4 regions of the Mesorhizobium sp. genome follow, and region 4 is predicted to be linked to each of the others. Evidence: riboswitches for the same ligand, from Rfam matches in the RefSeq annotation. Region 4 holds a riboswitch; each other region holds the start of a gene.
The links. A riboswitch is a leader RNA that binds a small molecule or an ion and turns the genes downstream of it on or off. The one in region 4 is predicted to bind cobalamin.

Region 1 (7,823 bases), 5.1 Mb from region 4:
TGGCCCCACAAGCGCCAATACGCCCGCCGCGAGTAGCAGCGCCAGCATTGCAAACGTCATCAGGCTCGGCACATGAAAGAAGATGCCGCTCCAGCCAGGCGCGATGATGTTGGTGGTGTTGAAGGATTCGCCGCTGAACCGGCACATCACGAACGATGCGTGGTTGCGGACCATGTCCGCGTCGATGTCGGAGATCAGGGCATCGACGGCCTGCTTCTGGTCGCCCATCCCCTGCATGTAGACGAGCAGCGCCTGCGCCGCCGACAGATAGGCGTGGCTGCATTCATTGAACGGGCTTTCCTCGTCGCGCAGGCTGCCGGGCACCAGTCCCCACAGGCAGTAGCTGTACTGGATGTTGCCGTAGTTCATCAGCCGCCTGAACGTCAGGTCGGTGCGCTGCTGGCGCGCGGCGAGATCGAGGATCCTGCCGCGATAGTCGTGAATGACAGCCATCTGGCCGTGGGTGAGGCTGGGTATCGCAATGCCGCTGGTCGGCCCGCCGGTGCTGACGCTATGGGCGCCGGCGGGAGCCGCGAAAACCAGGAGCAAAACGGCGCCCGCGAGGGACGCCGCCGCAAGGCGCACGGACTTGTTGGCGCGCGCCAACATTGTCAGCGCATGGCCGGCCGCTTGGTGGCCGGGCGGGTGAGCTGGCCGCCGTAGCTGCGTTCCACCACGGCGCCGAAGACGAGGCCGAGCGTCGTCCACAGCACCACATGGATGCCGAGCGAGGCGACGCGGAAGCGCCACAGCAGATCAGCCGAGAATTTTTCCGGCACTTCGTTGATGGCCGGCAGCGCGTACTGGACGAGGGCGATGAAGATGATGAACGCCGCCCCGGCGATGATCGTCGCGTTCCAGGCGCCGAACTGCGCCCACAGGCGCCGCGCCAGCGCCACGGCGGCGACCAGTGCGGCGATGGAAACCACCAGCATGACGAAGAACAGTTCCGTGCGCGCGCCGATCGTGTCGCCATTGCCGACGGAGGGCGGATTGGCCGGATATTTGATGTAGGGCACCAGGACGATGGCGACGAAGCCGGCCAGCGCCAGCAGGGCCGCCGTGCCCCGCGGACCGAAATTGCTGACGCGGCCATAGGTATAGGCAAAGACCAGCGAGAACAGCCCGCCGATCGCCGCGCCATAGACCAGCACGCCGGTCAACAGGCCAAGGCCGGCCTGTGTCGAGCGGCTGACGATTTCGGGTTCGGGCGCCTCGCCGGCGGCTTGCGCGTTCGCCTCCTCGAAGGCGATGGCGCGGTCGACCTGCGGTTCGCCATAGACCCTGGCAAAGCCGAATGCGAGAATGCCGGCGAAGACGCCGATCAGCATCCCGCGAAGAAGAAGATTTCCAACCATGGTCATTGTCCCCACGGCATGACCGTGCCGTCCCTCGGCAGGGATCATGCGCTTGTTGCATGTTCATTGCATTGCAAGACCGCAACGCGCCCCCGAGGGACGCGCGGCCTAAAGCACTATGTCAATTGCCCGAAGCGCGGCGCGCTCGCTGGCACGATGCATCAGTGACAGGGGAAGCCGAGCAGGTGGCGGCCGTCATGCACGAATTCGTGCACACCCATGCCGGAGATCAGCGAGGTCGCGCCTTGCTCCGCGCCGATGAAATAGATCGCCAGCACCATCAGGAGGCCGCCGAAGATCGCCCACGGCAAAAGTTCTTTTACTGGGATCGGCACCGGACCGTAGGTGGGTGCGAAAGTAGCGTTGGACATCTAGACCTCTCCTGGGATGCTGCGTCCCGTTGATCGAACCATCGGCTACGGGAGAAGGCCTGACTTTCGGCAAGAAAAATGCCGATCACAGTGGCGCGACCGTGCCGGATTTACACCGGCTTCCAAACCCGTATCGTTGAAGACACTATCCACCGGATCGATAGCCGTCAACGAATTGTGATCGCTGGCACGAAATCCTGTATGTGCCAGATCGCGGGGCGATCCGCGACCCGTGGTTTGAATAGGCAGCTTCCCATGCTCGTACGCCTCACCATGATCCGCAGCGGAGCGACGCCCGCGACGCGCAAGGGGGCGTTCGCGCTCGATGAGCCGTTGGAACAGAGTGCGCATGGGCTGGCGGCGGCGGTGGGGGCGGGGTTGCGCCGCGCCGACCGGGTGCTGACGAGCCCGATGCAGCGGGCCCGGCAGACCGCCGAGGCGATGTCGCTGCAGGCATCCGTCGAACCTCTTCTGGCGGATCAGGACCACGGACGCTGGGCCGGCAAGAGCCTTGAAGAGGTGCACGCCGATGATCCCGACGGCATCGCGGCCTGGCTCGCCGACCCCGATGCCGCGCCGCATGGCGGCGAATCGCTGGCCGATGTGTCGCGCCGGGCTTCGGCGCTCATGGATCGCCTGATCGCCGAACACAGCCGCACGATCGCGGTGACGCATGCCAGCGTCATCCGCGCGGCAATAGCGCATGTCCTCGGCGCGCCACTTTCCGCCTGCCGCAAGATCGACGTCGAGCCGCTGGGGATCGCCGAGTTCTCCAGCGACGGACGCCGCTGGATGCTCAGGATCGCCAGACCGGGAAAGGCCGATTGAGCGTGCGAGTGCGAAGCCCTTGGGAAGCGGCGTGACAAACATCGCCCGAAGGCGTATGTTGACATAAAGATGTCTTTATGTGACTTGGGTTTGACTGTCGCCCCAAGGATAAAAAATGTCGCGGAATTCGCCATCGCTGGACGACCTCCTGGGCCCCGTCGCGGCCACGCCCGACGGTTCGGAGGTGCTTGCGGCGCTAGCGGCGGCGGCGCGCGAACGCATCCTTATTCTCGACGGCGCCATGGGCACGCAGATCCAGGGGCTCGGCTTCGACGAGGCGCATTTTCGCGGCAAGGCCTTTGCCGGCTGCGCCTGCCACCAGCAGGGCAACAACGACCTCTTGATCCTGACGCAGCCCAAGGCGATCGAGGACATCCACTATCAGTATGCCATCGCCGGCGCTGACATCCTGGAGACCAACACATTTTCGTCGACTTCCATCGCGCAGGCCGATTACGGCATGGAGGATGCCGTCTACGCGCTGAACCGCGACGGGGCGCGGCTGGTGCGGCGTGCGGCGAAAAGGGCGGAGTTGGAGGACGGCAAGCGCCGCTTCGTCGCCGGGGCGCTCGGGCCGACCAACCGCACCGCGTCGATGTCGCCGGATGTGAACAATCCCGGCTATCGGGCTGTAAGTTTTGACGATCTGCGCCTTGCCTATGGCGAGCAGCTGCGCGGGCTGATCGACGGCGGCGCCGACATCATCCTGATCGAAACCATATTCGACACGCTGAACGCCAAGGCGGCGATCTTTGCCTGCAACGAGATTTTCATCGAGAAGGGCGTGCGCCTGCCGGTGATGATTTCCGGCACCATCACCGACCTGTCGGGCCGCACGCTGTCCGGCCAGACGCCGACGGCCTTCTGGCATTCGGTTCGCCATGCCAGTCCCTTTACCATCGGCCTCAACTGCGCGCTCGGCGCCAGCGCCATGCGCGCGCATCTGGCCGAAATTTCGGGCGTCGCCGATACGTTCACCTGCGCCTATCCGAATGCCGGCCTGCCCAATGAATTCGGCCGTTACGACGAGAGCCCGGAACTCATGGCCGCGCAGATCGAGGATTTCGCGCGGGAAGGGCTGGTCAATGTCGTCGGCGGCTGCTGCGGCTCGACGCCCGACCACATCCGCGCCATCGCCGAGGCGGTGAAAAAATATCCGCCGCGCGCCATTCCCCAGATCGAGCGCAAGATGCGGCTGTCGGGCCTGGAGCCGTTCACGCTGACCGACGAGATACCCTTCGTCAATGTCGGCGAGCGCACCAATGTCACCGGCTCGGCCAAGTTCCGCAAGCTGATCACGGCGGGCGACTATGTCGCCGCGCTCGACGTGGCGCGCGACCAGGTCGCCAATGGCGCCCAGATCATCGACATCAACATGGACGAGGGCCTGATCGACTCGAAGAAGGCGATGGTCGAGTATCTCAACCTGATCGCCGCCGAGCCTGACATCGCCCGCGTTCCCGTCATGGTCGACTCCTCGAAATGGGAGATCATCGAGGCCGGCCTGAAATGCGTGCAGGGCAAGCCGCTGGTCAATTCCATCTCGATGAAGGAAGGCGAGGAAGCGTTCCTGCATCATGCCAGGCTGGTGCGCGCCTATGGCGCTGCGGTGGTCGTCATGGCCTTCGACGAGGCCGGCCAGGCCGACACCAGGGCGCGCAAGGTCGAGATCTGCACCCGCGCCTACAAGCTCCTGACCGAACAGGCCGGCTTCCCACCGGAAGATATCGTCTTCGACCCCAATGTCTTCGCGGTCGCCACCGGCATCGAGGAGCATGACAATTACGGCGTCGACTTCATCGAAGCCACCGGCGAGATCACCGCGACGCTGCCGCATGTCCATATTTCCGGCGGCGTGTCGAACCTGTCCTTCTCGTTTCGCGGCAACGAGCCGGTGCGCGAGGCCATGCACGCGGTGTTCCTCTACCACGCCATCCAGCGCGGCATGGACATGGGCATCGTCAATGCCGGCCAGCTCGCTGTCTACGACACGATCGAGCCGGAGCTGCGCGAGGCCTGTGAGGATGTCGTGCTCAACCGCGTGCCCAAGGCCGGCGGCACGGCGACGGAGCGCATGCTGGAGATAGCCGAGCGCTTCAAGGGAACGGCCGGCAAGGAGGCGCGGGAGCGCGATCTCGCCTGGCGCGAATGGACGGTCGAGCAGCGGATTTCGCATGCGCTGGTCAACGGCATCACTGAATTCATCGATGCCGACACCGAGGAAGCGCGGCTAGCGGCCGAGCGGCCCTTGCATGTCATCGAAGGCCCGCTGATGGCCGGCATGAATGTCGTCGGCGACCTCTTTGGCGCGGGCAAGATGTTCCTGCCGCAAGTGGTGAAGTCGGCACGGGTGATGAAACAGGCGGTGGCCGGACTGCTGCCGCATATGGAGGCCGAGAAACTGGCCAATGCCGCCAATGGCATCGACAATGGCGAGCGCCAGACGGCGGGAAAAATCCTGATGGCGACGGTGAAGGGCGATGTCCACGACATCGGCAAGAACATCGTCGGTGTCGTGCTGGCCTGCAACAATTACGAAATCATCGACCTCGGCGTCATGGTGCCGGCGGCAAAAATCCTGCAGACGGCGCGCGAGCAGGACGTTGATATCATTGGCCTTTCCGGCCTGATCACGCCCTCGCTGGACGAGATGGTGCACATGGCCGCCGAAATGGAGCGCGAGGGGTTCGACATTCCACTGCTGATCGGCGGCGCCACGACCAGCCGCGTGCACACGGCGGTGAAGATCCACCCGCGCTACGCCAGGGGGCAGACGGTCTATGTCACCGACGCCAGCCGGGCGGTGGGCGTGGTGTCGTCGCTTTTGTCGAATGAGACCAAGGGCGGCTTTGTCGACAATGTGCGGGCCGAGTACAGGAAGGTCGCCGACGCGCATGCCCGCTCCGAGGCCGACAAGCAGCGGCTGCCGCTGGCCAGGGCGAGGGCCAACGCGCACAAGATCGACTGGTCGGCTTATGAACCGCCGAAGCCGTCGTTCACGGGCGTAAAAGTGTTCGAGAACTGGGACCTCACGGAACTCTCACGCTATATCGACTGGACGCCGTTCTTCCAGACCTGGGAATTGAAGGGCCGCTATCCGAAAATCCTCGAGGACGAGGCGCAAGGTGCCGCCGCGCGCCAGCTGTTCGAGGACGCGCAGGCGATGCTCAAAAAGATCATCGCCGAAAAATGGTTCGCGCCGCGCGGCGTCATCGGCTTCTGGCCGGCCAATGCGTTGGGCGACGACATCAGGCTGTTCACGGACGACAAGCGATCGCGGGAACTGGCGACCTTCTTCACGCTGCGCCAGCAACTCACCAAGCGCGACGGCAAGGCCAATGTCGCGCTGTCGGATTTCGTCGCGCCGGCCGACAGCGGCAAGCCCGATTACATAGGCGGCTTCATCGTCACCGCCGGGATCGAGGAGGTGGCGATATCAGAGCGGTTCGAGCGGGCCAATGACGACTACTCCTCGATCATGGTCAAGGCGCTGGCCGACCGTTTCGCCGAAGCCTTCGCCGAGCGCATGCACGAGAAGGTGCGCAGGGAGTTCTGGGGCTATGCGGCGGATGAATCGTTCGCAGCCGACGCGCTGATCGGCGAGCCCTATCGCGGCATCCGCCCGGCGCCCGGCTATCCCGCGCAGCCAGATCATACCGAGAAGAAGACTTTGTTCCGGCTGCTCGACGGCGAGCGCAATGCCGGGGTGAGCCTGACCGAAAGCTATGCGATGTGGCCGGGCTCGTCCGTGTCCGGCATCTACCTGGCGCATCCCGAAAGCTATTATTTCGGCGTCGCCAAGGTCGAGCGCGACCAGGTCGAGGATTATGCGGGGCGCAAGGACATGCCGCTGGCCGAGGTCGAGCGCTGGCTGGGGCCGATCCTGAATTATGTTCCGGAGAGTTACGCCGAGGCGGCGGAGTAGGAGATCATCCTCCCGTCAGGAGTTTCTGCAATTGCTGGGCGCCGGCGCTCCCGCGAAACGCCCCGCGATCCATGCCATGGCATCGCGGGCGGACTTTCGCGCGGCGAAGGCATGGCCCACGCCTTTCAGCGATTCCAGCTCGACCCTGCTGCCGCGCCGACACAGCCCGTTCGCATATGCAGCCGTAACCGAGGGCCGCACCAGATTGTCCTTGGTGCCCTGCGCGATGAACACGGGAATGCGGGAGGGCAGCGGCCCGGGCGTGTTGTCGGCCAGCAGATGCTTCCAGGGCTGCAGGTCGGAGAGATCGTCGACACGCAGGAAGCTGTGTTCCAGCGACCTGGTCGGCCCCCGGCGGTCGAGAACGTCGAACCAGCGCTCGATGCACTTGCCCGCCAATCTGTCGACAACGGGCAGGGCTTGCGGCGTCACGACATGATCGATCGGCGCGCCGTAGACCCGCGACCAGGACCATAGCGTCATCGCGGTGATGTTGTTGCCGCCGCCCGTGCCCTGGTCCTCCCTCATCAATTCGCCAAGCTCGGTCGCCGGAGCGGCCGCGGCGACGCCAACCAGATGCAGTTCCGGCGCGTAGGTGGAGGCAAGAAGCCCTGTATAGAGCGCGGCATGCCCGCCCTGCGAGTGGCCCCAGACGGCGAAACTGTCGCTGGCGCCAGCAGCCGGAATCTGCCGGGCGGCGCGCACGGAATCGAGTACGGCCCTGCCTTCGCTCGTTCCGACAAGATACGGGTGAGGGCCCGCGGCGTCGATCCCAAGCCCCGGATAGTCGGTGGCGGTGACGACATATCCACGCGACAGCGCATCCCGCAGCCCCTGGACAGAAGAGAAGAACACTCTCGCCCTCGAAGGCCCGCATTGAGGCTCGACGCCTGTCGTCGGATGGGCCCAGGCGACAATCGGGCGGCCGCCGGTCGGTGCATGCCCGGCGGGTATGACGACCACGCCCGATACAGGGATCGGCGCGCCCGACAGGCCTTTCGACATATAGACGATGCGATAGGCTGTAGATCCATCCGGGGCGCCGGACATGCGTTGTGTGCTGACCAGCGATCCCGGAAGGTCCGATGCCTGTGCCCGGCCGGTCGCAAATGCCACCGCGATGTAGATGACAGCGGCAAAGACAAATCCCGCCAGTACTTGACTGGCATGGAATGCGGCATTGCGCCTGTCTTGAGCCACGCCGGTTTGGGTCCGGATGGATATTTTAGTGATCATGATCGGCTTTCAACGGTGATCGACGCAAGGGGCGGCCAATGTCTGCAGCGCATGCTTGGTGGCTTTGACGATCGCCGTCATTACGATTCTTCGGGCAGGTGACAG
Region 2 (7,823 bases), 1.3 Mb from region 4:
GGCGCGAGACGAGGCGGCAATGCGCCGCGTCTTCGAGCATCTTCAGAAAGACGGTTTTCTGGAGCGCAACAAGGCATTGGGGCAGGCACATCCAGGGCTCTATGAGGTCGCCGTCACCGTGGAATGAGTGGCGGCAATGCATTGTGTTTCGGCCATTGCAGCCGAAACACAATCCGACGAAGCCTTACCCTTTGACCGGTATCCAGATTTCCAGCCCACCGTCGCCGCTGCGTGGATCGAATTCCGGGCCATAGCGCTCGAATTCGGGTGCGTCCGCGATCTCGTGCCCCGAGGTCGGTAGCCATCTGTTCCAGATCGTATTGACCGTTCGGCGAATGGTCGAAATGTGGTCGCGATGGGCAAAGACAGCATATCTCTGGGCCGGCACCCGCACGCGCGAAAGCTCCTTGGGCAGGTCGCAAAAGTCGGAGACCTCGACGCCGGCGATGTAGTCGAAATTGCCGGCGTCATCGCCGTTGATGCGGACGCCGTAAGCGATGTCGCCGGTCTCGCCCGGAATGTTGCCGATATAAGGGCCGAAGCGCTGCCATTGCATGGGAATGGCCGCGCTGGTCCCGCAATTGTAGCGCTCGCCAAGACCGGCGATCAGAAAGGGACGGCTGGTCTCGAAGCGCGGCGGTTCGAGAGTGGCGAGGAAGGACTGGTCCATCAGGATCGGCTCCACGAGATCGAGGTTCTTGAGGTTGCCCTGTGCACGAACCAATTCCGGCGTGGTGTCGAACTGGCCACGGAAGGCGCGGGTGAACGCCTCATGCGAGTTGTAGCCGGCATCGAGCGCGATCGAGAGGATGTCGGGAGCCCCGGCAGCGAGTTTGCGCGCGGCCTCCGTCAGCCGGCGTGCGCGCATGTAGCCCATGACCGAGCGGCCCGCGGCAGCACCGAAAGCGCGCGTTACGTAAAAGCGCGATACGCCGCTTTTCTCGGCAACCTCGTCAAGCGTGATCGCTTCCGACAGGTGGCTTTCAACAAACCACAGTGCTCTTTCAGTTGGGTTCATGCATTCCTCGCAATTCGCGCGGCCATCGTGACGCCCGGCTTCGCCACCAGTTTGATCGAAATTGCGTGGAGCGCAAAATCGAAGCCACTTCGCCGTCCGATTCCCCTGTCACCTTGGGTCCGGCGGTGCATCAACCGCGAAGCCGAAGGTTAAATCCGGGAGGCATCCAAGGGTTGACGCGCAAGTGCGATTACCTGTAATAATATTACGTAACAAAAACTTGCAAGACGGCACAAGCCAGAGGTATGGCGAGTTCACCAAAAAAATTCATTGCGATGGGCTCGGGGTAAAACTACGGTGGCTCAGTGATGGTCCCCGAGCCGAAAGGCCAGGGGTGAAAAGGGAACACGGTAGGATCCGTCTGGATCGAGGCCGTGGCTGCCCCCGCAACTGTAAGCGGCGAGCAAAATCCGAAATGCCACTGGCCGGCAAGGCTGGGAAGGCGGGATGGCGCGACGACCCGTAAGCCAGGAGACCTGCCATCAGCATGAGTGGACCGGACGGGGTGTGCCGGGAGGAAACGTGGCATCGGTCTTGTCGACCGATTGCCGGGGCTTCCTTCCGTCGCCAGTTGAGAAAGTGACGGAAAGTTGGGCGCCTGCCAGGCAATCCACCGCATCATGGTATGCACGCTTTGCCGTGATCCCGCGACCGGGGTCAGGACGGGCGAAGATTTGTGTGCCGACTTGCGTTCCCTGCTTTCGGTGCATGAGGAGAAAACTCTCCGGGACTACGAGGTCGAAGGCATTGCCTGCATGGCGGGTTGTGGTCGTCCGCTGACGGTTGCCTTCCATGCGGACGCAAAAGCCTCCTATCTTTTCGGTTCCATTGACCGGCACGCTGATACGGCCGAGCTGGTCGAGTTTGCAAAACTCTATGCGTCGCTGCCCGATGGTTGGTGCAACTCCGGACAACGCCCGGCCGGGCTGGCCGGCAAGACACTGGCCCGCATCCCTGGCCCACCTCGTGCAGCGGGTGGGGTATGACCTTGGCTCTTCTGGAAGCGATCGATCTGACAGCGACGGCGAACGGTCAGCATCTGGTGGACACGGTGAGCCTGTCTGTGGCGGCTGGCGATCGCCTTGCCGTCATCGGCCCGAACGGCGCCGGCAAGACCACATTGCTGCGAATGCTGTCCGGCACGTTGCGGCCAAGTTCGGGAGAGCTGAAGCTGTCCGGGCGTCGACTGGACAGGATTTCGGCGGCCGAGCGCGCACTTCACATGGCTGTCGTCGGCCAGACCGATCAACCCGATCCGCGGCTTGCCGTGATCGACTATGTCGAGCTTGGGCGGATTCCGCATGCCGGCCTGCGGCGAAGGAGCGAGGAACGCGACATCGTCGTCGAGGCGCTGCGCAGGACCGGATTGCTGCCGCTTCTGGGCCGCACGATCGGCTCGCTGTCCGGAGGCGAACGGCAACGCGCCCAGCTCGCGCGCGCCGTCGCGCAAGAGCCGAAAATCCTGTTCCTGGACGAACCGACCAACCACCTCGATCCGCGCGCCCGCGGTGAACTGCTTGAGCTTGTGGCCGGGATGGGCATGACGGTGATCGCTGTGCTGCACGACCTCTCGCTGGTATCGCCGTTCGCCACCAGGGTCGCTGTCATGCACCAGGCCCGGCTGCACGCGCTTGCGGCGCCGCGCGAGGCCCTGACCCAGCAACTGATCCGCGAGATTTTCGGCGTCGATGTGTTTCGCCTGCGCCACCCAACCGAGGACCGCGAACTGACGGTGTTCGAAGTCCCGAATCGCGCCGCGCCGCAATCCTGAGCCCGACCGATCCCGTTTGAAAAAGGAGCAACATCCGTGAAACGTCTCGTCTTGTCCCTTGCCTTCTCGTTGATGGCATCGGGCGCTTTTGCCTTCCCGGTGACTGTCGACAGTTGCGGCAAGCCGCTGACATTCGACGCCGCGCCGAAACGCGCCGTCATCCACGACCTCAACATGACCGAGATGGCCTTCGCGCTCGGGCTGCAGCCATCGATCGTCGGCCTCACCGGCATTACCGGATGGTACAAGGTCGGCCCCGAATTCAAGGCCGAGCAGGGGTCTATTCCTGAGCTTGCGCCAAAGTACCCGACGATGGAAAATCTCGTCGCGGTCGATCCCGATTTCTTTTTCGCCGGCTGGTACTACGGCATGAAGCCGGGCGGCGAGGTAACGCCCGACACGCTCGCCCAGCACGGCATCAAGACGCTGGTGCTGACCGAAAGCTGCGTCCATCTCGACAAGAACCGCCCCGCCGCGTCGATGGACCTGCTTTATGGCGACATCGAAAAGCTGGGCAAGATCTTTGACAAGGAAGCGAAGGCGCGAGAGCTTGTTTCGGGCTGGCAAAAGCAACTGGCGGATATCACGGCAAAGGTCGGCGACAACAAGGGGACGCGGGTGTTCCTCTATGACTCCGGTGAAGACAAGCCTTTCACCGCTGGCAAGTTCGCAATTCCCAGCGCCATGATCTCGGCTGCCGGCGGCGAAAATGTCATGGCCGACATGGAAACCAGCTGGGGCACGACGGACTGGGAAACGGTGGCTTCGCGCAATCCCCAGTTCCTGATCCTGCTCGATTATCAGGATGGCGGCGGGTACCAGAAACTGCTCGATTTCCTGGAAGCCCACCCCGCCATGAAGGAGACCGATGCAGTGAAGAACAAGCGTTTCGTCGCCCTGCGCTATGCGGAGCTGACCCCCGGACCCGCCAACATCGAGGCGATCGAGAAGATCGCCAAGGCGATGCACCCGGAAGCTTTCTGAAATTGCCACACAAGGCATTCGGATTGGCCATGGCGGCGGGAGCGGCGGTAATCGCCGCTCTCGCTTTGTTGTCGATCGCCTATGGTTCGACGCTGATACCGTTGACGGACGTCATTGCATCACTTGGCCATCCGATGGGGTTGGACGGACACGTCGTCTCAGGCCCGATTGGCAAGATCGTCGTCGATCTGCGATTGCCGCGCACCATCATGGCCATCTGCGTCGGGGCGGGGCTTGGCGTTGTCGGTGCGCTGCTGCAGACGGTAACGCGCAACGATCTCGCCGATCCGTTCCTGTTTGGCCTCTCGTCGGGAGCTGCCGCCGGCGCGGTCTCCGTGATTACTGTCTTCGGCGACAGTTTCGGCATCTGGACCTTGCCGGTCGCGGCGTTCACTGGCGGCATACTGGCCACGTCCGTCGTGCTGTTGCTGGTTGCGCGGGTGAGGGGGCAAGGACCCGAACGGCTGATCCTCGCGGGCCTAGCCGTCTCTTTCATGTTCACGGCCTTGACCAACTATCTCGTCTTCGCCGGCGACCAGCGCGCGGCGCATTCGGTGCTGTTCTGGACGATGGGCGGGCTTGGGTTGGCGCGATGGGACAATATTGCGCTTGCCGTGCTGGGGGCGGGTTCCATCCTGGGCTACGCACTGTGGAACCATCGCAAGCTCGACGCTTTCCTGGCCGGGGAGAATGCGGCCGAAAGCCTGGGTGTTCCGGTGGCGCGGATGCGCAGAACGACCTTCCTGGTAGCCGCGTTCTCGACGGCCATTCTCGTGTCGGTCGCTGGCGTCATCGGATTTGTCGGGCTGATGATCCCGCATCTGTGCCGGCCCCTGGCCGGCCAATTGCACCTTCGCCTGGTCGCTGCCTGCGCCGTGTTTGGCGCCATCCTGTTGCTGGCCAGCGATCTCATGGCGCGTACCTTGCTGCCGCCGCAGGAACTGCCGATCGGTATCATCACCAGCTCGATCGGTGCTTTTTTCGTCGTGACGATGCTTGTTCGCAACCGCCTTTGAAAGACCGGTCAGCGGCTGCGAACGTTCCGCGTCAATACCGCGCCGATGCTTATTTGACGAAGGGCCGCAACACGTCGCGGGCCAGGAGGAAGCCGCGCTTTACCAGATCGTCGCTGCCTTCGAACCGGCGGTCCTCGTGCTCGATGATGACCGGCCCGTCATAGCCCACCCGGTAGAGTGCCGAAAAGAATCCATTCCAGTCGACTTCGCCCAGACCCGGCATGCGCGGTATCTGCCAGCCGATTCCGGCCGAGAGAATGCCGCGCTCATAGAGGCCGTCGCGGTCGATCATCAGGTCCTTGGCGTGCGCATGCACGATATGGGCGCCGAACTCACTGATGAATCGGCCCTGGTCGATCATTTGCCAGATCAGGTGCGAGGGGTCGAAATTCATGCCGATATCCCCGCCCCAGGCCTCAAAGATACGTCGCCAGATGAGCGGCGAGTAGGCGATGTTGTGGCCACCCGGCCATTCGTCATAGCTGAAGATCATCGGGCAGTTCTCGAACGCCAGTTTGACGTTGTTGTCCTTTGCGAAGGCGATGATATCCGGCCAGACCTTCAGCGCGTCCTGCCAATTGTCATCCAGTTTCCTGGACGCGTCGCCGCCACAGAAGGTGTTGACCAGGCCGACGCCCATCTTGCCGGCTGCCGAGATGACTTTCTTCAGATGCTCGATGACGGCTTGCCGATGGGCTGCATCGGGATGTAACGGGTTGGGGTAGTAACCGAGCGCCGAGATCGACAGGTTCCTGGCTTCTAGCGAAGCCGCGATATCGCGTGCTTCCGATGCCGAGATTGCCGCGACATCGATATGGGCGGTGCCGGCGTAACGGCGAGCCGCACCGCTCGATTTCGGCCAGCAGGCGATCTCCAGCGCCTCGAAGCCGGTTGAACTGGCCCAGTCCGCGACCGTGGCCAGGGGCAAGTCCGGAAATGGAGCGGTCAGCAATCCAAGTTTCATGTCTTCCTCCCGAATAATCTATCCTCATCGACCGCCATACACGACCGGGAACCGCCACCGCAACCACGGTTGCGGCTTTGTCGAACGGGGCGTCGGCGATCCCATCTCATTGGGCGAGGCACCCCGTCCAATATTGGGTTCACCTGCCTGGAAGAGTGCGCTGCGATATTCACCGATCGCGACCAGCTTGCAGCGCTGCCATGCATATTTATCGGCGTAGGGCGATATGGGTATCTTGAATAGTAAGCACGCTTATTATATGTCTCGCTCATGGTTTCTGATGGCTTAGATAGATTGGGGTTCCTGATCCACGACGTGCAGCGCCTCATGCGCAAGCGCTTCGAGGCGCGGGCGAGTGGTCTTGGCCTTTCTTCCGCGCAATGGCGGCTTCTGGTCCGCGTTGCCAAGGAAGAGGGGATATCGCAGGCGCGCCTTGCCGAATTGCTCGAAATCGAGCCGATCAGCGTTTCGCGTCTTGTCGATCGCATGGAGGAAGGCGGCTGGATTGAGCGCCGTTCCGATGCCACCGACCGGCGCGTGCGCATGATCTTCCCGACGCCCAAGGCGAGCGAAGCCTATGCCAAGATCAAGAGCATGGCCGGCGAAGTCTATGAGGAGTCGCTTTCCGGCGTATCGCCGGAAGACCGCCGCGTGCTGATCAAGGCGCTTGAGGCGATGGTGGAGAATCTCGCTGACGATGACTCAGCGAGCGACAAGAACAAGAGTGCGGAAGGCGCAGCAGCATGAACGCGGTAGCCAAGATAGACGAGAACGCAACCAAGGTGGAAATGGAAGCCCCGGCCCAGCCGGTTGCCGCCCCGATCGCTGTCGCTCCTCCTGTGCAACCAGCCCCGGGCGAGCCGAAGAAGAAGCGCCATTTCGGCCGTTTGCTGCTTATGGTCGCGCTCCCGTTGGCCCTGGTTGCCGGCGGCGGCTATGTCTGGGTCACCGGTGGCCGTTACCAGGAGACGGAAAACGCCAACCTCCAGCAGGCTAAGGTGGCGATCGCTTCGGATACGGCCGGCCGTATCGTTGAGGTCGGCATCGCGGACAATCAGGTGGTCAGGCAAGGCGACGTGCTCTTTGTTGTCGACCCCGCTCCCTATCATATCGCGCTTGCCCAGGCCGACGCCGCGGTTGCTGTCGCGCGTGTTGGCGTCGAACAGCTTCGTGCCGCCTACAGCCAGTCCATGGCTCAGGAAAAGTCGGCCACCAGCGAAATGGACTATGCACAGTCGCAATTCGACCGGGCGTCGGACCTTGCCCAGAAGGGCATCAACACCAAGTCTTCGCTTGATCAGGCCAAGAACGACCTCGACAAGGCCAAGCAGCAACTGGCTGTAGCCCAGCAAGGCATTCTCAGCGCCAAGGCCGCGCTTGCCGGCAATCCCGACATCGAGACAGACAAGCATCCGACCGTGATGGCCGCTCTCGCCGCGCGTGACAAGGCTGCCTACGACCTGGCACAGACCACGGTCAGGGCGCCCGCCGACGGCGTTATCAGCCGGGCCTCGTCGTTCAAGGTTGGTCAGTATGTCGGCTCGGGCACACCGCTGTTTTCACTGGTCGAGACCGGCGACACCTGGATTGACGCCAATTTCAAGGAAACGCAGCTCACCCACATGAAGCCCGGCCAGAAGGCAGAAATCGTCGTGGACACCTATCCGGGCCGGAAATTCGAAGCGACGGTCAAGGCTATTGGCGCTGGCACCGGAGCGGAATTCTCCCTTCTGCCTGCACAGAACGCCACCGGCAACTGGGTCAAGGTCACCCAGCGCATCCCCGTGCGCCTGGAACTGACCGATCCGGAATCCAAGATGATGCTGCGCACGGGCATGAGCGCGAACGTAACCGTCGACACCGGCGTGGCCCGCGGGTTTCCGAGCATATTCGGTCATGCCGCTGCGAGTGAGGCCGAATAATTGGCCGCCCGAATAATTGGCTTCGCTGCGCGCAAACGCGGATTAAGGCAGGATTGGTCCGATGGAGGGTATGGTAGGGGTCGCTGGAATTGGGCGGTGTTGAGCCTGATCTAGCCCTCAGCCATTGAACGCCAGTCCTTTTGGACCT
Region 3 (7,823 bases), 2.9 Mb from region 4:
CCGGGATGGCGCCTGTAGTACAACGCCACCGTGTCAGGCATGACATATTTCGGCCCGCTCTCGAAGACGCGCAGAAGATAGTCTGTATCTTCGGCCTGCTGGAAGGCCTCGTCGAAGCCGCCGGTTCGGTCCACGAGGCTTCTCGCGAATATCCCGGCTGACAACTGAATTCCGCGAACTGTCATGCAATTGGCGTCCTCGGCCGGCGCCAGCGTCTTTTCGTCGATGTTGTCGACCAGCGTCATCAGGGAATAAGTCAGTTCAAGCCCGGAATCCTCCCCGAAACAGGCAAGATCCGCCTTGAAGCGACCGGCCGGCGATATGTCGTCGGAGTCGAGGAATGATACAAATTCGGTCTGCGGCAGCAATTGTCGCAGGCCGCTGTTGCGGGCCCTGGTCACGCCGGCATTGGCCTGGCTGAACAGGCGGATGCACGATGTCTCGTCCATCAGCGCGCGCACGACCTCGGCTGACCCATCCGTCGAGCCATCGTCGACGACGATGATATCGAGGTCGGCTGCATCGCGCTGCCTCAGCAATGAGCGCAGCGCCGACCCGACATATCGTTCCCGATTGTAGACCGGCATGATCACGCTCAGCTTCATCAGCCTTCCCGCGTCAGGAGCTTTGCCGTGGTTGCTTCATCTGCCCGGGCCCTATTCCCTGCACGGCGGCTCCATCATCGACCATGTCACATGAAACGCCAACCGGCGGAGTCCCTGAGGTCGAAGATACCCTCGACCATGCGCAGCGACGGGTTCGCCTTGCGCCGGCTCATCGATTTGTGGATGGCGCGCAAATACTCGCGAAGCGGAACGTCCCGCGCCTTGGTCATGTTGCCGGGGTGGCGCCTGTAGTAGGTCGCCACTGTATCCGGCATGACGAACCTCGCGCCGCTTTCGAAGATGCGCAGCAGGTAGTCGGTGTCTTCGGCCTGGCTGAACGCCTCGTCGAAGCCACCCGTTCGATCGACCAGCTTTCGGGTGAATATCCCAGCGCTCAAGGAGAGCCCCCGCACGGTCAGGGACCGGGTGTCGGCAGCCGGCTCCAGCGTCTCATCATCGATGGTGTCGACCAGCTTGATCAGGGAATAGGTCAGGTCGAGACCTGGATCGGCTTCGAATCGGGCAAGGTCTGCCTTGAAACGACCCGCCGGCGAAATATCATCCGAGTCGAGGAACGACACGAACTCGGTCCGCGGCAGCAATTGCCTCAGCCCATGGTTGCGCGCCTTGGCGACCCCCTTGTTGGTCTGCTGGAAAAGGCGGATGCACGGTGCCTCGCTCATCATCGCGCGGACCGCTCTGGCCGATCCGTCGGTCGAACCGTCGTCGATGACGATGATGTCGAGGTCGGCTGCGTCGCGTTGCCTGAGCAGGGATCGCAAAGCAGGGACGACATACTTTTCGCGATTGTAGACCGGCATGATCACGCTGAGTTGCATCGATTGCCCCGCGCCAGAAATTCCGAAATCGTGCCGGCGATCTCCTCGGACCGCGTCCCGAGAGACAGCCGGTAGCATGGCAGAAGGCGTGTCAACTCGCTGAAAAAACGGAAGCCGCTTTCCCGTTCGCCGGGCATCTGAGAAATGCCGGACGGCGCCAAGGCAATCATGGCATCCTTGCGCGATACAGGCATTATCGAGCTTGCCCCACCCCCGCCGATAATTGGCACCAGCAATGCAATAATGTCTAGACGTGCGGGCGTTGTTTGCACCGCGATATTTTCGAGGAGAAACTGGTGCTTCCCCTGCCAGTTCAGCGGCCCCTGGGATTTCAACCGGTGCTGCAGTCCCAACCGCCTGAAACCTTTTGGATCCTGCTTGAGGGTAGCGAACAAAGGATAGGCGCTCACTCCGCCGGCTATGTCCATCAGCACATAGTCGTCGCCGACACTGTTGAGCCCGTTGAGCAATCCGGCGACAACCGTACCTGATTTGCCGGATCCGCCAGCGCCGGCGAGCAGAATGCCCTTGCCATCGATGCCGAGGGTTCCGGCGTGCGCCAGCCGCATGCCGCGCGCCGCATACTCCCAATGCAGGAAGGCTCGCAGCGGAGCCCCTGGTTCCCAGGGCGGAAAGCTGTCGGCGGATCTCATCAGCTGGGCGCCGACGCGACGGTGCGGATCGTAGAATTGCCAGAAATCCAGGTCATGGAAATAGCTGCCGCGCAGCCCCGCATCGGCCAGTCTGGTGGCGAAGGCCTGCGGTGTGAAATGGGCTTGGCCCCACGTCGCGGGATCGGGAATGGTTCCGATGCCCGGATGGGCGACAAAAATGCGGCAGTCGGCGTGCGCGTCGGCGCTGTCCTCAGCCCGAACAAAGGCATGCTTCATAGCATCCGACAGCAGGCCTTGGCCCAGATGCGCCGTCAGCTTCAGTCCCGGCAGTTGGATGGTCTCGGTGACCGGATAGTCACCGGCATTGCGTTCAGTCACCTCGAGTACATGGCGGGCATAATCCGTCAGGTTTTCGAGAGTGACGCGCCGCATGGCCCGGCTATCCCCGCGCCGGCCAGCGAAACGAAGGTGCACGGAGCATGGTGCTCACGACTTCTGCTTGACGGCTGGCCAGCCCAGAGGCTCGTCGACCTCGTGGATCGGGTCTACCACAATGAGATCGGCAAGATCGTCATGCACCTCGACCTTGATGGGTTCGCCGGTTTGGGCGAGAGCGGCGAGAAGCTCGCCGGAGAGGGGCTGCGCCGGCGTGTCGGGCAGGGGTACAATCAACTTGAATTCGAGCAGCTGTGAAAGGAAGCCTTCGAGTTCGGCCACGCCTATCGTTGTGCCGCCGGCCGATTGCCCAACGATGGCTTGGGCTGCAACACCTGACGACAGTGCCTGCCATATCCTGCTGCCTGAATCGGAGAAACCGAAATACTTGCCTGTCGAGAGATCGAGGACGACGGCCTCGCCGTCGAAAGTCTCAAAGACGACATCCTTGCTCGCAACCGCGTAAACGTCGGATTGACGCATTGACACTGAACCCGCTCCGCAGTCTCCGCCTGTCGCTGCCGACAGATGCGATTGCTCTACCCCCTCGACAAGGCCTGTAAACAGTCGGTTCCGCCTTGGCAAGCCGGGGATATCGGCGCGCCGCTGACCATTTTTGGGGATCAGTTCGGTTCTGGCCGGGATCACGCCTCTATTTCAAGTGCCGATAGCGGCTTGGAGCAACAGGCCAATATGAAGCCATCATCGATCTCGTGGTCGAGGATGCCGCCATTATGGCTCATTTCGACGTCGCCCGTGACCTTCTTCACCTTGCAGGTTCCGCACAGGCCGAATTCGCAGGCGGCGGGAATCCTGACCCCGGAGGCGCGAGCGGTCTGCAATACGGTCTGGCCGGCAACACACTCGGCATCGACGTCCGAAAGGGCGAATCGGACCGGTAGCGTGACTTCGACGGGAGACCGGGCCCCACCCTCGTCGGGCGATTCGAAGGGAGCTGGTATTTCCTCGACCGCGGGTGCGGCAAAGCTCTCCTGGTGGTAGTGGTCCATGTCGAAGCCAGAGGCGTCCAGCATACCGCGCACGGCGCGCATGAACGGGTCAGGACCGCAGCAGAAGATCTCACGCTCGCGAAAGTCTGGTGCCAGCAGAGGCAGGCGTATCGCATCGATCCGGCCCATATGCCCGTACCAGCCCTCGCGGCTCGACCGTTCCTCGATCATGAAGCCGAGCGACAGGCCCGGCATATGGCCGCCAAGCAATTCGAGCTCCTTGCGAAAGATGATCTCTTCCGGGCGCCGCGCGCAGTTGACGAAGCCGACATCTGTCCATGGCGCGCAGTCGTTCAGCCAGCGCAGCATCGACATCATCGGCGTCACGCCGGATCCGGCCGAAATGAACAGGTACTTCGCGGCCGGATGGCTGTGCAGCGAGAAATCGCCCGTCGGTCCATAGGCCTTGACATGCGTGCCAGGCTTCAGATGGTCGAACATCCAGCGCGTGCCGATGCTGCCCGCCTGCGCCTTCACCGTCACCGCGATCGAGAATGGCCGGGATGGCGAGGACGACAGCGTGTAGGTGCGCATCAGCGGGCCGTCGACGGTCGGCAATTCCAGCGTCACGAACTGCCCTGGCTTGTAGCGGAACCAGGTCTGGTTGTCGGAGCGGAAAGTGAAGGTCTTCACGTCCGGCGCCTCGTCGCTGACGCCGATCACTTCCAGCACCTGGAGCCTGTCGTTCCAGGGTGTCATCTGGTCGAGATGACGATAGAGGCCAAGGTCAGTCATCGCGTTCATCCCTCAAGTCCTTCTTGCACTGCTCATGTCGTGATCACGGAACCGCTGAGCACTTTTGGGCCACATCAGCTAGGCGACACTGCGCAGCGCCGGACGGCCGCCTTCCGCGAGGCGTGGGCCGATAAAGCGCGCATACCAGTCGACGAACTGGATCACGCCCCCCTCATGCAACTCGGAGTAAGGGCCTGGTTCATAGGCCGGCGACAGGATGCCGAACGCGTTCTCCTCGACGATGCGGCGGTCCTGATCGTTGGTCTCCGTCCACACATGGGTGAGCTCGTCGAGATTGTAATCGACGCCCTCGACCGCATCCTTGTGTACCAGCCACTTCGTCGTCACCGCCGTTTCCGTGGCGCTGATCGGCAGCACGCGGAAGGTAACGGCGTGATCAATGAGGATATGGTTCCAGGTCGTCGGATAGTGGTAGTGCATCAATGTGCCGATGCGGTCGGCCGCGACGCTGTCGGAGAGGTTCTTCTTCACCGCCCGCTTGCCGTTCATCGTGTAGCTGACGGCATCCCGCAGCAGCGGCGCGCGGGTGGCGCGGTACTGCCCTGCCGGATCGATGCGGAACTTGCTCGGCAGGCCCGCCGCTTCGCATTTCGTCCAGTGCGCCAGCATTTCCGGATCGCTGTCGGCGCCCTGCACGCCGGTTACGGTCGGTGCTTCCGGGAAGGTCTTGCACAGTTCCGGATGGTTGCCGGCGCAGTGGTAGCATTCGCGGTTGTTTTCCCAGACCAGCTTCCAGTTGCCCTTCTCGATGATCGTGCTTTCGAAGGCGACCTTCGCTTCGCTCAACCGGTGCGGCAGGAGATAGGGCTCGATCATCGCCCGCATCGGCGCGAAATCGGCGGGTTCCCCGGCCAGGCAGATGAAGATGTAGCCACCGACGCTTTCGCAGGCGACCGGCTTCAGCCCGTACTGGCTCTTGTCGAAACCGTCCGCCATCTGCCGCGCGAAAAGCAATCGGCCATCGAGCTCGTAAGTCCATTGGTGGTAGGGGCAGACAAGCTTTGCCGCCGTGCCTTTCTCGGTGTTGCACACGCGGCTGCCGCGATGGCGGCAGGAATTATGGAAGGCGTTGATCTTGCCCTTCTGGTCGCGGACCAGCACAACCGGATAGTCGCCGATCTGCACGGTGATATAGCTGCCGGGCTTCGGCAGTTCGCAATCGTGACCTATGAACAGCCAGTCGCGATACCAGATCAGCTCCATGTCGAGCTTGAAATAATCCGGGTCGGTATAAAAGGGCTGCTCGAGCGAGAAGCCGTCCCTGCGATTTTGCAGCAGCCTCAGCATGTCGTTGCGCGCGTCCATGTCCTGTCCTCATACTTCGCATCGGCCCGAAATCGGAAAACGCGACGCAATCCAAATCCCGGAGCGTACTTGCGCGACCAACAGGGCGCATGTCGCTCAAAGACTGAACCGGGGGGGAGGAGAGGAGTGACAGGACGCCGGCCGGCAATGCGCCGGTCAACCACCATCCACCTCTTGACCGCCCACCGCGATCAGTCGAGTTCTATATCTCGGGCTGGTTTCCGGGCTCTGGAGTGTCCAACTGGACGGTCGCGACACCTTCCCAGGCCTTGGCCCAGTGGTCTCCCGTTGCGACTTGAACTCCACCACCGTTGCGGGGGCAGCGCCGGGTTTCGACCGGCTTCCCAATTCTCCGCTTCGTTCGTCTCGAAGCGGCACCTGAGATGACATGATCTAATCACGACAGCGTTTGCGACATCGGCATGAAAGCGACATCGCATCCATGTGGCGCGACACGCATCCAAACATTCTCGACCCGCAATCGCAAAGGGATCGCGATGGACAAGTGGTACCCGGATGCGGCCATAGCGGCGGATCAGGCGCTTCGGACCGAGGTTCAACATGGTTAAAAAGCGCTAACAGTATCGAAAAGTGACTATTAGCACTTTCTAAAATCGAACCGAACGGTTCGTTTCTGTTGACACTGCGTGCAAGACGGTGTGAACGCCGGCTCACGAATCCAGTTGGCGACGGGTTCGACGGAACAACCTAAATAGCTGATAATAATGCATAAAATTGGCGGAGTAGAGACGCCTGGTACAATTTCAAGGTGTGGATTCATGGTCCACGCGGAACAACTTCGTGATTGGAAACGGACGGGTGGCTCACCCACATCGGGGCTGTCCGAACGACGCGAATTCCTTCCAAGACACGCCGCTAGACGGACGGAAAAAATATACTGGAGTACCAAAAATGAAAAAGATCATCCTTACTGCCGCCGCCCTTCTGGCGATTTCCGGCAGCGCTTTTGCCGGTAGTGATAACTACGGCTCGAACGGCGCCAACCAGCAGGCAAACACTGTCGACAGCTCGTACACCGCTTCTATCAAGAAGTCGGAACCGGGCGCCAAGCAGCAGCCTGCCACTCAGGGCGCCAACCGCGACCTCTTCGGCAACAACTAAAACTGCCGATCGCGGAGATGGAGCCATGCGCCCCTCCGCTGAACTTTGAAATTCAGGAGTACGAAAAATGAAGAAGATCATTCTCGCCGCCGCCCTTGTCGCGATTTCCGGCAGCGCATTCGCCGCTAGCGACAACTTCCGCGCCAACGGCCCCAACCAGCCGGCGAACGTCAATGTCGACAATGCGCCGACGGCGTCGATCGCAAACAGCAGCTCACCGGTCTACAAGTTGCTGAATTCGGCAAATGACGGGCAGAAGTCGGCCCCTCAGGGCGCCAACCGGGACCTCTTCGGCAACCACTAACAGCCGAAGCTGACAACCAAGAAAGAGCGGCGGGCCCAGCCCGCCGCTCTTTTTCGTGGAAGGTTCCGGCATGCGGTTGCCTGTTTCAGGCCGCCTTCGCTTCCGCCTGGTGAAGGGCGAATGAACGCCCGTCGGGGTCGAAGATATGAAGGTCTTCGGCATTGGCGGTAAGCCGCAGTACAGTACCGCGCTTGACCTCGACATTGCCCGGCAGCTTGGTCACCAGCGGCAGGTCCGGGCGGCCGATATCCACATAGACCAGCTGCACCTCGCCGAGCTGCTCGACATAGTCGACCTTGCCCTCGAAAAGATAATCCGTGCCGGTGGCGATCATGAGATCCTCCGGTCGCACGCCGAAGCCAACCGATGCGCCTTTGGCGGATGCAGGCGTCGTGATCGGCACGGTCGCCTTGCGCCCGCCGACATGGCTGACGACGGTGGGGTTTCCTGTCTGGTCGATCGTGGCCGGCAGGATGTTCATAGCCGGCGAGCCGATGAACTGGGCGACAAACAGATTGCCGGGTCTCTTGTAAAGATCCATTGGCGTGCCGACCTGTTCGATGTGGCCGTCCTTCAGCACCACGATACGATCGGCCAAGGTCATTGCCTCGACCTGGTCGTGGGTGACGTAGATCATCGTCGTGTTCGGCATCGATTCCTTGAGCTTGGCGATCTCGATGCGCGTGGCGACGCGCAATGCCGCGTCGAGGTTGGACAGCGGCTCATCGAACAGGAACACCTTGGGATTGCGCACGATGGCGCGGCCGATGGCGACGCGCTGGCGCTGGCCGCCCGACATCGCCTTGGGCAGGCGGTCGAGATATTTGGTCAGT
Region 4 (7,823 bases):
AGCCGGCTGACCGAGGAAAAGCAGTGAGCGGCCCGGCGCAAGACGGATTTCGGTTGTGCCAAGGGCGAGGGCACGTTGCACGAGATCGATGATCTTGCCCGCCGGCATGCTGCCGTAAGGCAGGCCTATGCCTGGGGCGACCTTGCTCGCTGCCAAGTTAAAAAGACCAATGGATTGGCATTCCTTCGCGCCCCCCTCTGCCCTGCCGGACATCTCCCCCACGACAGAGGGGGGCGCGAAGGAATGCCAATTTGCGAGAGATGCCAACTGCCTCTCCGACAAATCCCTTGCATGAGCCTCGCGGCCTTTTTCGGCGATCATCCTGAGAGCAGCGACAGTGATATCGCGCGCGGCATCTTCATCGGCACTCGCCAGTCGCGCCGCGCTTTGGCCGTCCCGGGCGACAGATACAGTCCACAGGACGCCAGCGCCGCCGCGCACCGCCTTCAGCCTTACATCAGCCGTCACCGCATCCAGCGTCAGTTGTCCGCCGCCGTCGACAACGACCGAAACCTTCGGCCCGAGCCGTTGGGGAAGCCCAGCCTCTTCGACCGCCGCCCTGATCCGTTCCGCCAGCGGGCGCGGATCGGCGATTTCCATGGGGTCGACGCCGGCCAGCGGCCCGGTCTCGACCGGCATGCCGGTGCGTACCGCGATGCCCAGCGCATCCACCTCCGCCGCCAGCAACACCGCGCTTGCAGGCATCAGTCCGCGTATCTGCAGGCTGCCGCGCGCGGTCACTTCCATGATCCCGTTGCCATGGCGCAGAGCGGATTCGGCGAGTCCGATCAACAGCTTCGGCGACAATCCTCCAGCGACGGGATTGAGCCTAACCAGAAGGCCATCGCCGGTTTGCATTGGAGCGGACAGGGCCGGGCAGGCGCCGCGGCGTGAAAAGGCGTTCATGCCGCGACCCCGTGCGCCTGTGCCTCGGTAATCAAAGCGGCGAGATCGTCGTCGATGGAATTGCGCAGGGGATGCCAGAGGCCGCGCCGGCGCGCGGACAGGAAACGCTCGGCTATGACTTTGGCGGCGGCAGGGTTTTCGCGCAGGATGAAGGCGCGAACGAGGGGGTCGCCGACATAGGCGTCGTGCACGGCTTCGATCAGCGCGCCGGATATTGCGTGGGTGGTCTCGGCGAAACCGACGAGACGGTCGACCGTCTCGGCGAATTCGGAGGCGCCGCGCGGGCCGTGGCGCATCTGGCCGGCGATGAAGCGCGGATTGACCGCGCGGGCGCGCACCACGCGCGACACCGCCTCGCTCACGGAACGCGGCTTAGGCTTTTGCGGGTCCGTCGTGTCGAGCACGATGACGTCGGCGTTCTTGCCCAATGCGGCAAGTGCTGCCGAAAATCCGCCGATGAAGGCGACATCCGCGGAGCCTTCGAGGATATCGCGGCCCGGATCGTCGCCGGTATGCACGAGAAGATCGGCTTCGGCGATGCGCGTTTCAAACGCGCCCGGCGAGGAGATGCCTTCGCCATTGGCGCCGCCATAGGCATGCGAGGTGGCGGCGAGATAGGCGCGGCCGATTTCCTCGCGCGCGGCCCAGTCGCCGCTGGACAGAAGATCCTCGACGCCTGCGCCGTATGTGCCGGGCGAGGTGCCGAATATGCGCGGGCTGATCTTGCCGTCCGCACGGCTTCTTGCCGCGAGCGGGTTTTCCGAATCCTCCTCGTCGCGCGCGGCAACGGCATTGGCTGCGGCATCGATCAACGCGATCTGGGTCGGGAACATGTCGCGGAACAGGCCGGAAATGCGCCAGGTGACGTCGACGCGCGGACGGCCGAGCGTGGCCGGCGGCAGCACCTCGATGCCGGTAACGCGGCCAGTCGCGGAATCCCATTGCGGCCGGCAGCCCATCAACGCCAGGCCTTGCGCGATCTCCTCGCCGCCGGTGCGCAGCGAGGCCGAGCCCCAAAGGTCTATGACCAGCGAGCGCGGCCAGTCGCCATGCGATTGCAGGTAGCCGCGCACGACTTCCTCCGCAGCCGCCTTGCCCAGATCATAGGCGGTCGGCGTCGGCATGGCGCGCGGGTCCGACGTGAACAGGTTGCGGCCGGTTGGCAAAACATCGGAGCGCCCGCGCGCGGGCGCCCCTGCCGGGCCTGCCTTGACGTGGCGGCCGTCGAGCGCGGCGAGCAGCGCCGCCTTTTCGGCTTCGGCGCTTTGGCGCCGCATCGCGTCGGGCTCGTCGTCGGGCGCGCGGCCATAGATATGCAGCCCGTCCTTGATGGCGAAATCCTTGAGGTCGCAGAGCCACGCGTCGATTCGGCGCAAGGCCTCGTCGGGCGCGTCGGTCCTGGCGACGCCGGCTTCGGAGGCGAGGCCGGTCTTTTGTGCTGTGTCGACGATCAGTTTTGCCAGGCGGTCACGGCGGCGGCGGTCGAGCCCGTCGGCTTGGGCATATTCGTCGACCAGCCGCTCAAGCTTGTGCTGGTTCTCGTCGAGCCCGGCGCCGGCCAGCGGCGGCGGCAGGTGGCCGAGCGTGACGGCGGCAATACGCCGCTTGGCTTGCGCGGCCTCGCCAGGGTTGGAGACGATGAAAGGATAGATGACGGGCAGGGGACCGGTGACGATCTCGGGGAAGCAGTTTCCAGAGAGCGCGACGGTCTTGCCGGGCAGCCACTCCAGCGTGCCATGGGCGCCGACATGGATAAGGGCATGGATGCCGAGGGACTTGCGCAACCAGAGGCCGAAAGCGAGGAGGGCATGGCGCGGGGGGAGCGTCGGGTCGTGGTAGTCGGCGCGGCGGTCGGCGGAACGGCCACGATCGGGGGCCAGCGCGACGGTGATGTTGCCGAAGGTCGCGGCGCGGAAGGGGAAGCTTTTTTCGCTTGTTGGCCGAGAGGGGGGCGCCTCGCGCAGACCAGTTTCATCCTCCGCCTTCCCCCATGCCGCCTCTACTGCAGCGATTGCGGCAGTCGGCAGTTCTGTCGAGGATGAGCGATAGTCTTCAAGCGTCATCCCGTGGCTGGAGGTTTCCAGTATCCGCAGCAACTCGCGCGGCGATTGCGGAATCCCGTCAACCATATAGCCCTGTTGCTTGAGGTCGTGCAGCATGCCGAGCACGCTCGACGGCACATCGAGGCCGACGGCATAGCCTGTGCGGCCAGGCGCACTTGGGTAATCGGGGATCAGGACAGCCAGCTTTCGCTCGGCCCGAGGCGTCTCCTGCAAGCGAATGAATGCTTCAATGCGGTCCGCCACCTGCATCACGCGATCCGGTTCCGGCCGGTTGGCGAAGGCGCGATGACCAAGTGCGGGATCGACATCGCTTTCGCCCTTGAAGGAAATCGCGCCGGCAAGGATGCGGCCATCGAGCTCCGGCAGCACGACATGCATGGCGAGATCTGCGGGCGCGAGGCCACGCTGGTTTGTTTCCCACACGTCGCGGCGGGTCGTGGCAACGATGACCTGGAAGACCGGTACGCCGGCCCGGTCGAACAGGGTTTCGACGCCGGGTTCGGCGCCGGAGGCAAAAGCGGTGGCGGTGATGACGGCGGAAGGTTTAAGCGCAGTGAGCGATGTCTCGACGAAGGCGAGTGACGTTGGGTCTTTCAGGCTCGAAACGAAGATCGGCACGGGAGCCAAGCCGCGCTGCCTTAGCGTCTCAAAAAGCGCATCGATGGGCGCGACATCGGCGGCCAGCAGCATCGAGCGATAGAACAGGATGGGCACGACCGGCGCGGCGTCTCCCTCCACCTCGAGGGGAGTGTGGCCCGCAGGGCTGGGTGGGGTCGGTACGACAGGGCGCGACGTTTCTTTGGGTCGGCGCACTGCCGCAGCGACCCCACCCCCGGCCTGCGGCCGGACCCTCCCCTCGAGGGGGAGGGGGACGACGCCGCGTGTGGGTTCGTAGTAGCCGGCTTTGGGGACTGCAACCGGCTCAACCACCGCCACATCGGACCCGGCCAGCCGCGTCAGTCGGCTCACCAGCGCGCTCATATTCGACGGGCCGCCCTCGCGAAAATAGTCGAGCAGGCCGTCGAGTTCCTCGCGCGGCAGCGTCGAAGCCTCGATCAGCCTGAGATCCTCGTCGCGGCATTCACCGGGCAGCAGCGCCAGCTTTATGCCGCGTTCGCGGGCGATCGACGCCAACTGGTCGCAGCCGTAGCGCCACCAGTCGTAACCGCCGAGGATGCGCACGAGGATAACCTTGGCGTGGCGGGCCACACTGTCGACCCAGAGATCGACGGACATGGGATGGCGCAGGTCGCGCAGGGCTGCCAGCCGCATCGAGCGCAGGCGGGCGGCATCGGCCTTCCATGCCGCCGCCAGTCCGGCGAGGTCGCTGTCGGTGAAGGACAGCGCCACGATATCCGCCGGCGTCTGCCGCAGATCGATGGGCTCGGCGAGGTCGTCGAGCGAGGCGGATGTCGTGGTGAGGATATGCATCGCGGCTCGTGTCTGAAATCAGCCGGCGAGTATACGCTCGATCGCCGGACGGTTCAGCCCCTTCAGGCCGATGACGACAAGACGCGAACGGCGGTCGTCTTCTGGCGTCCAGGCGCGGTCGTAGTAATGATTGACGCGCGGGCCGACGGCCTGCAGCAGGAGCCGCATCGGCTTGCCGCCGACCTCGACGAAGCCCTTCACGCGCAGCACGTTCTCTTCTTCGGCAACGGTGGCGACGCGCTTTGCCAACTCGTCCGGATTGGCGATCGAGGGAATGTCGACGATGAAGGTGTCGAAGTCGTCATGCTCGTGGTCGAATGCGCCGTCATGATGGGATTTGCGGTTCTCGATGTCGTCCTCGACGGCGAGACCGAGCCCGAGCAATACGGAGGGATCGACCTTGCCGTGCGACGTCGGCACGATCCTCACGGCGCGGGCGGAGTGTTCATTGATGACGGCGTTGGCGCGGGCCGAACCGGCGGCGTCCATCAGGTCGCTCTTCGACAGGATGATCAGGTCGGCGCAGGCGATCTGGTCTTCGAACACCTCCTCAACCGGATCATCGTGATCGAGTGTCTCGTCCTCAGCGCGCTGTGCCTGCAGGGCGTCCATGTCGTTGGCGACGCGGCCTTCCGCCAGCGCCGGGCCGTCCACCACGGCGATGACGCCATCGACCGTTACGCGGCTCTTAACCGTCGGCCACTGGAAAGCCTGGACCAGCGGCTTGGGCAAAGCGAGGCCGGACGTCTCGATCAGAATGTGGTCGACCTTCGGCGTCAGCGACAGGATCTGGTCCAGCGCCGGTACGAAATCGTCTGCCACGGTGCAGCAGATGCAGCCATTGGCCAGTTCGACGATGTTTTCCTCGGGGCAGGTGTCGATGCCGCAGCCCTTGAGGATTTCACCGTCGATGCCGATGTCGCCAAACTCATTCACAATGATCGCAATACGTTTGCCACCGGCGTTTTCCAGGAGATGGCGGACCAGCGTCGTCTTGCCGGCGCCGAGGAAGCCGGTGATGACGGTGCAGGGAACACGAGAGACGGAAGCAGTCATGGTCAGTCCTTCAACATGTCGAGTGGAGGGATGCGGGCAACGAGGCCGCGCTTCAGGCTATCGGGACGGCCGCGCCACGGAATGAGGCCATCGGTCGAGGTGGCGAAGAGTTTTGCTCCGGTGACGAGGTCGTCGCCGCTGGTCGCTGTCAGGTCGCCGAAAACGTAGCTCCAGCAGCCGTCGCGAAGGATCGCGGCGCTGAGCCGGCGCTTGCAATTGCCGAGGCATTCCACTGCGCGGACACGGATATGATCGCTGGATGCGGCGCGGCGCGCATCGTCGGCCAGCAATTCGCCGGCGCGCGGATGGGCGTCGGAGCCGTTTTCGTCGCGGCACGAGGCGCAGATGATGATGGTGACCTGTTCGAGGGCATCATCATGGCCGGACGAAAAATCCGTTCTTCCAGCCGAAAGACTGCTGTCGTGATCCAAATCTCGCTCCTTGCCCGGAAACCCGCCAGGCGATCGGATTCTATCGTTCCAGACGGCAGGTCTCCTGGCTCGCGGGTCATCGCCTTGGGCAGCCGCCTTCCCGGGAACATCCCAGTGGTTTTCGGCCTTGGCTCTTCGCTTACAGTTGCGGGGACAGCCGCGGATTTGGGATTTCATCCCGCACCGCATTCCCTCTTGGCTCCTCCCTTTGAAGAGAGAAGACCGTCTGGAGTGGATTTAGGCTTTTGCAGGCAGCGGTGTCAACGCGCGGCTACGACATGGCGATGTCGGCCAGCGCCGGTCCCAGATCGCCAGCCGGCGTCACTTCAATGTGCTCAAGGCCAAGCCAGCCCTGCATCTGCTTCAATTCGTCGAAGAGTTGCGCCGATGTCTCGGTGGGCGCACCGGGCTCGGCGTAAGCGGCATGGACGCGCAGAACCCTCGCCGGGCGGTCGGCCTTGAGGTCGACTCGCGCCACGATCTTGTCGCCGAGCAGGAACGGCAAGACGTAGTAGCCGTACTGCCGCTTGTCAGCCGGCGTATAGATCTCGATGCGGTAGCGGAAATCGAAGAGCCGCTCCGTGCGCGACCGTTCGAAGACCACGGGATCGAACGGCGCCAGCAGGGCGCGCGCCTCGATCCGGCGCGGTAGACGCGCGTCCCTGTGAAGGTAAGCCGGCTTGTCCCAACTTTCGACGCGCACGGGCAACAGTTCGCCGAGTTCGACCAGTTCCTCCAGCCGGCCCTTCATGTCGGCGGGAGACAGGCGGAAATAGTCGCGCAGGTCGCCGGCCGTCGCGATGCCGTGGGCGCGGGCCGAAATGCTCAGCAATTCGCGATGCGCGTCCTGGGCGGCCGGTACGGGCAAATCGAGGATCGCCCGCGGCAGCACGCGTTCGGGCAGATCGTAGAATCGCTCGAAGCCGCGACGGTGCGCCGTTGTGATACGCCCGGCCCAGAACAGCCATTCGAAGGCATGCTTCGCATGGCTCCAGCCCCACCAGCCGCCCGACCCCTTCTGGCCTTCGAGCGCGGAAGCGGCGATCGGACCGCGATCGACAACCGCGCGATAGATCTCTTCTATATACGCACCGTGCTCGCGGCCCCATTTGGCCAGCCCGGTATACATCTCGCCACCGCGCTCGGCCCGCTCCATCCGCCAGCGCATCAGCGGGTAGGTTTCGACGGGCAGGAAGGATGCTTCGTGCGCCCAGTATTCGAAGATCGTGCGCTTGCGCGTCGCCGCGGCATTGTCGAGCAGCGCTAGCGGGTAGGGGCCAAGGCGCGAATAGAGCGGCATATAATGAGCGCGCACAACCGCGCTCACGGAATCGATCTGCAGCAGCCCGGTGCGGGCCAGCACGCGACCGAGATGGCGTCGGCCGGGTGTGGAGGCCGGTCTGGCGTCCATGAAACCCTGGGCGGCAAGAGCAATGCGCCGGGCCATCGGAAGCGAGATCTTTTCCTTCATGCTGTTGCGTCTCTGACATTTTCGGGCGTGGGAAGATCGTGATTCCGCGTGATGCTAGCAGGGTTTTGGCGGTATATATGTCAGGAGAGAAAAGTGGAGTAAAAAATGAAGGAAATCAAACAGGAGCGTATCGGACCAGTTTCCCCGGATATGCCGTCCAGGCCTGCGTTTTGAACAAGGTTTGACTTGCTTCGCCGAAAGCGCTGCGCTAACCCTCGCCGCATTGCAGCATAGGCCCCTAAAACGGTTCAGCGGTTAATCTGTCACGCTTCCGCATTAGGGTCCGGTGCTGTATTCAAACTGGATTGGCGCCAACGGAAAGCCGAGCATGAACGCACTTCTAGGTTCATACCTGCCCATCGTCCTGTTCATAGGCGTGGCACTTGTGGTCGGCCTGGCGCTGCTGGCGGCGCCGTTCCTGGTGGCCTATCGCAATCCCGATCCGGAAAAGCTTTCCGCCTACGA

Region 1: another riboswitch for cobalamin. It lies ahead of ACO07C_RS26295 (CbtB domain-containing protein); the one in region 4 lies ahead of ACO07C_RS01490 (DUF1636 family protein).
Region 2: another riboswitch for cobalamin. It lies ahead of ACO07C_RS07885 (DUF1636 family protein); the one in region 4 lies ahead of ACO07C_RS01490 (DUF1636 family protein).
Region 3: another riboswitch for cobalamin. It lies ahead of ACO07C_RS15095 (aromatic ring-hydroxylating oxygenase subunit alpha); the one in region 4 lies ahead of ACO07C_RS01490 (DUF1636 family protein).

What each region holds. Positions count from the first base shown of each region.
Region 1 covers NZ_OZ245860.1:5,457,386-5,465,208, forward strand. Annotated here, with positions in the region: gene ACO07C_RS26285 (hypothetical protein) at 1-609, opposite strand, end outside; gene ACO07C_RS26290 (CbtA family protein) at 612-1,358, opposite strand; gene ACO07C_RS26295 (CbtB domain-containing protein) at 1,520-1,729, opposite strand; adenosylcobalamin (AdoCbl) riboswitch at 1,730-1,879, opposite strand; gene ACO07C_RS26300 (histidine phosphatase family protein) at 1,985-2,557, shown strand; gene metH (methionine synthase) at 2,673-6,482, shown strand; gene ACO07C_RS26310 (alpha/beta fold hydrolase) at 6,498-7,682, opposite strand.
Region 2 covers NZ_OZ245860.1:1,599,233-1,607,055, reverse strand. Annotated here, with positions in the region: gene ACO07C_RS07895 (antibiotic biosynthesis monooxygenase family protein) at 1-127, shown strand, start outside; gene ACO07C_RS07890 (GyrI-like domain-containing protein) at 185-1,018, opposite strand; cobalamin riboswitch at 1,311-1,516, shown strand; gene ACO07C_RS07885 (DUF1636 family protein) at 1,639-2,004, shown strand; gene ACO07C_RS07880 (ABC transporter ATP-binding protein) at 2,001-2,789, shown strand; gene ACO07C_RS07875 (ABC transporter substrate-binding protein) at 2,826-3,773, shown strand; gene ACO07C_RS07870 (FecCD family ABC transporter permease) at 3,803-4,789, shown strand; gene ACO07C_RS07865 (sugar phosphate isomerase/epimerase family protein) at 4,839-5,753, opposite strand; gene ACO07C_RS07860 (MarR family winged helix-turn-helix transcriptional regulator) at 6,024-6,500, shown strand; gene ACO07C_RS07855 (HlyD family secretion protein) at 6,497-7,675, shown strand.
Region 3 covers NZ_OZ245860.1:3,192,064-3,199,886, reverse strand. Annotated here, with positions in the region: gene ACO07C_RS15120 (glycosyltransferase family 2 protein) at 1-605, opposite strand, end outside; gene ACO07C_RS15115 (glycosyltransferase family 2 protein) at 692-1,444, opposite strand; gene ACO07C_RS15110 (serine kinase) at 1,429-2,334, opposite strand; gene ACO07C_RS15105 (PqqD family protein) at 2,545-2,976, opposite strand; gene ACO07C_RS15100 (2Fe-2S iron-sulfur cluster-binding protein) at 3,138-4,238, opposite strand; gene ACO07C_RS15095 (aromatic ring-hydroxylating oxygenase subunit alpha) at 4,317-5,564, opposite strand; cobalamin riboswitch at 5,760-5,961, opposite strand; gene ACO07C_RS15090 (DUF680 domain-containing protein) at 6,477-6,686, shown strand; gene ACO07C_RS15085 (DUF680 domain-containing protein) at 6,754-6,990, shown strand; gene ACO07C_RS15080 (ABC transporter ATP-binding protein) at 7,076-7,823, opposite strand, start outside.
Region 4 covers NZ_OZ245860.1:317,769-325,591, forward strand. Annotated here, with positions in the region: gene cobG (precorrin-3B synthase) at 1-906, opposite strand, end outside; gene cobN (cobaltochelatase subunit CobN) at 903-4,400, opposite strand; gene cobW (cobalamin biosynthesis protein CobW) at 4,419-5,456, opposite strand; gene ACO07C_RS01490 (DUF1636 family protein) at 5,459-5,887, opposite strand; cobalamin riboswitch at 5,925-6,129, opposite strand; gene ACO07C_RS01495 (winged helix-turn-helix domain-containing protein) at 6,159-7,358, opposite strand; gene ACO07C_RS01500 (NADH-quinone oxidoreductase subunit A) at 7,687-7,823, shown strand, end outside.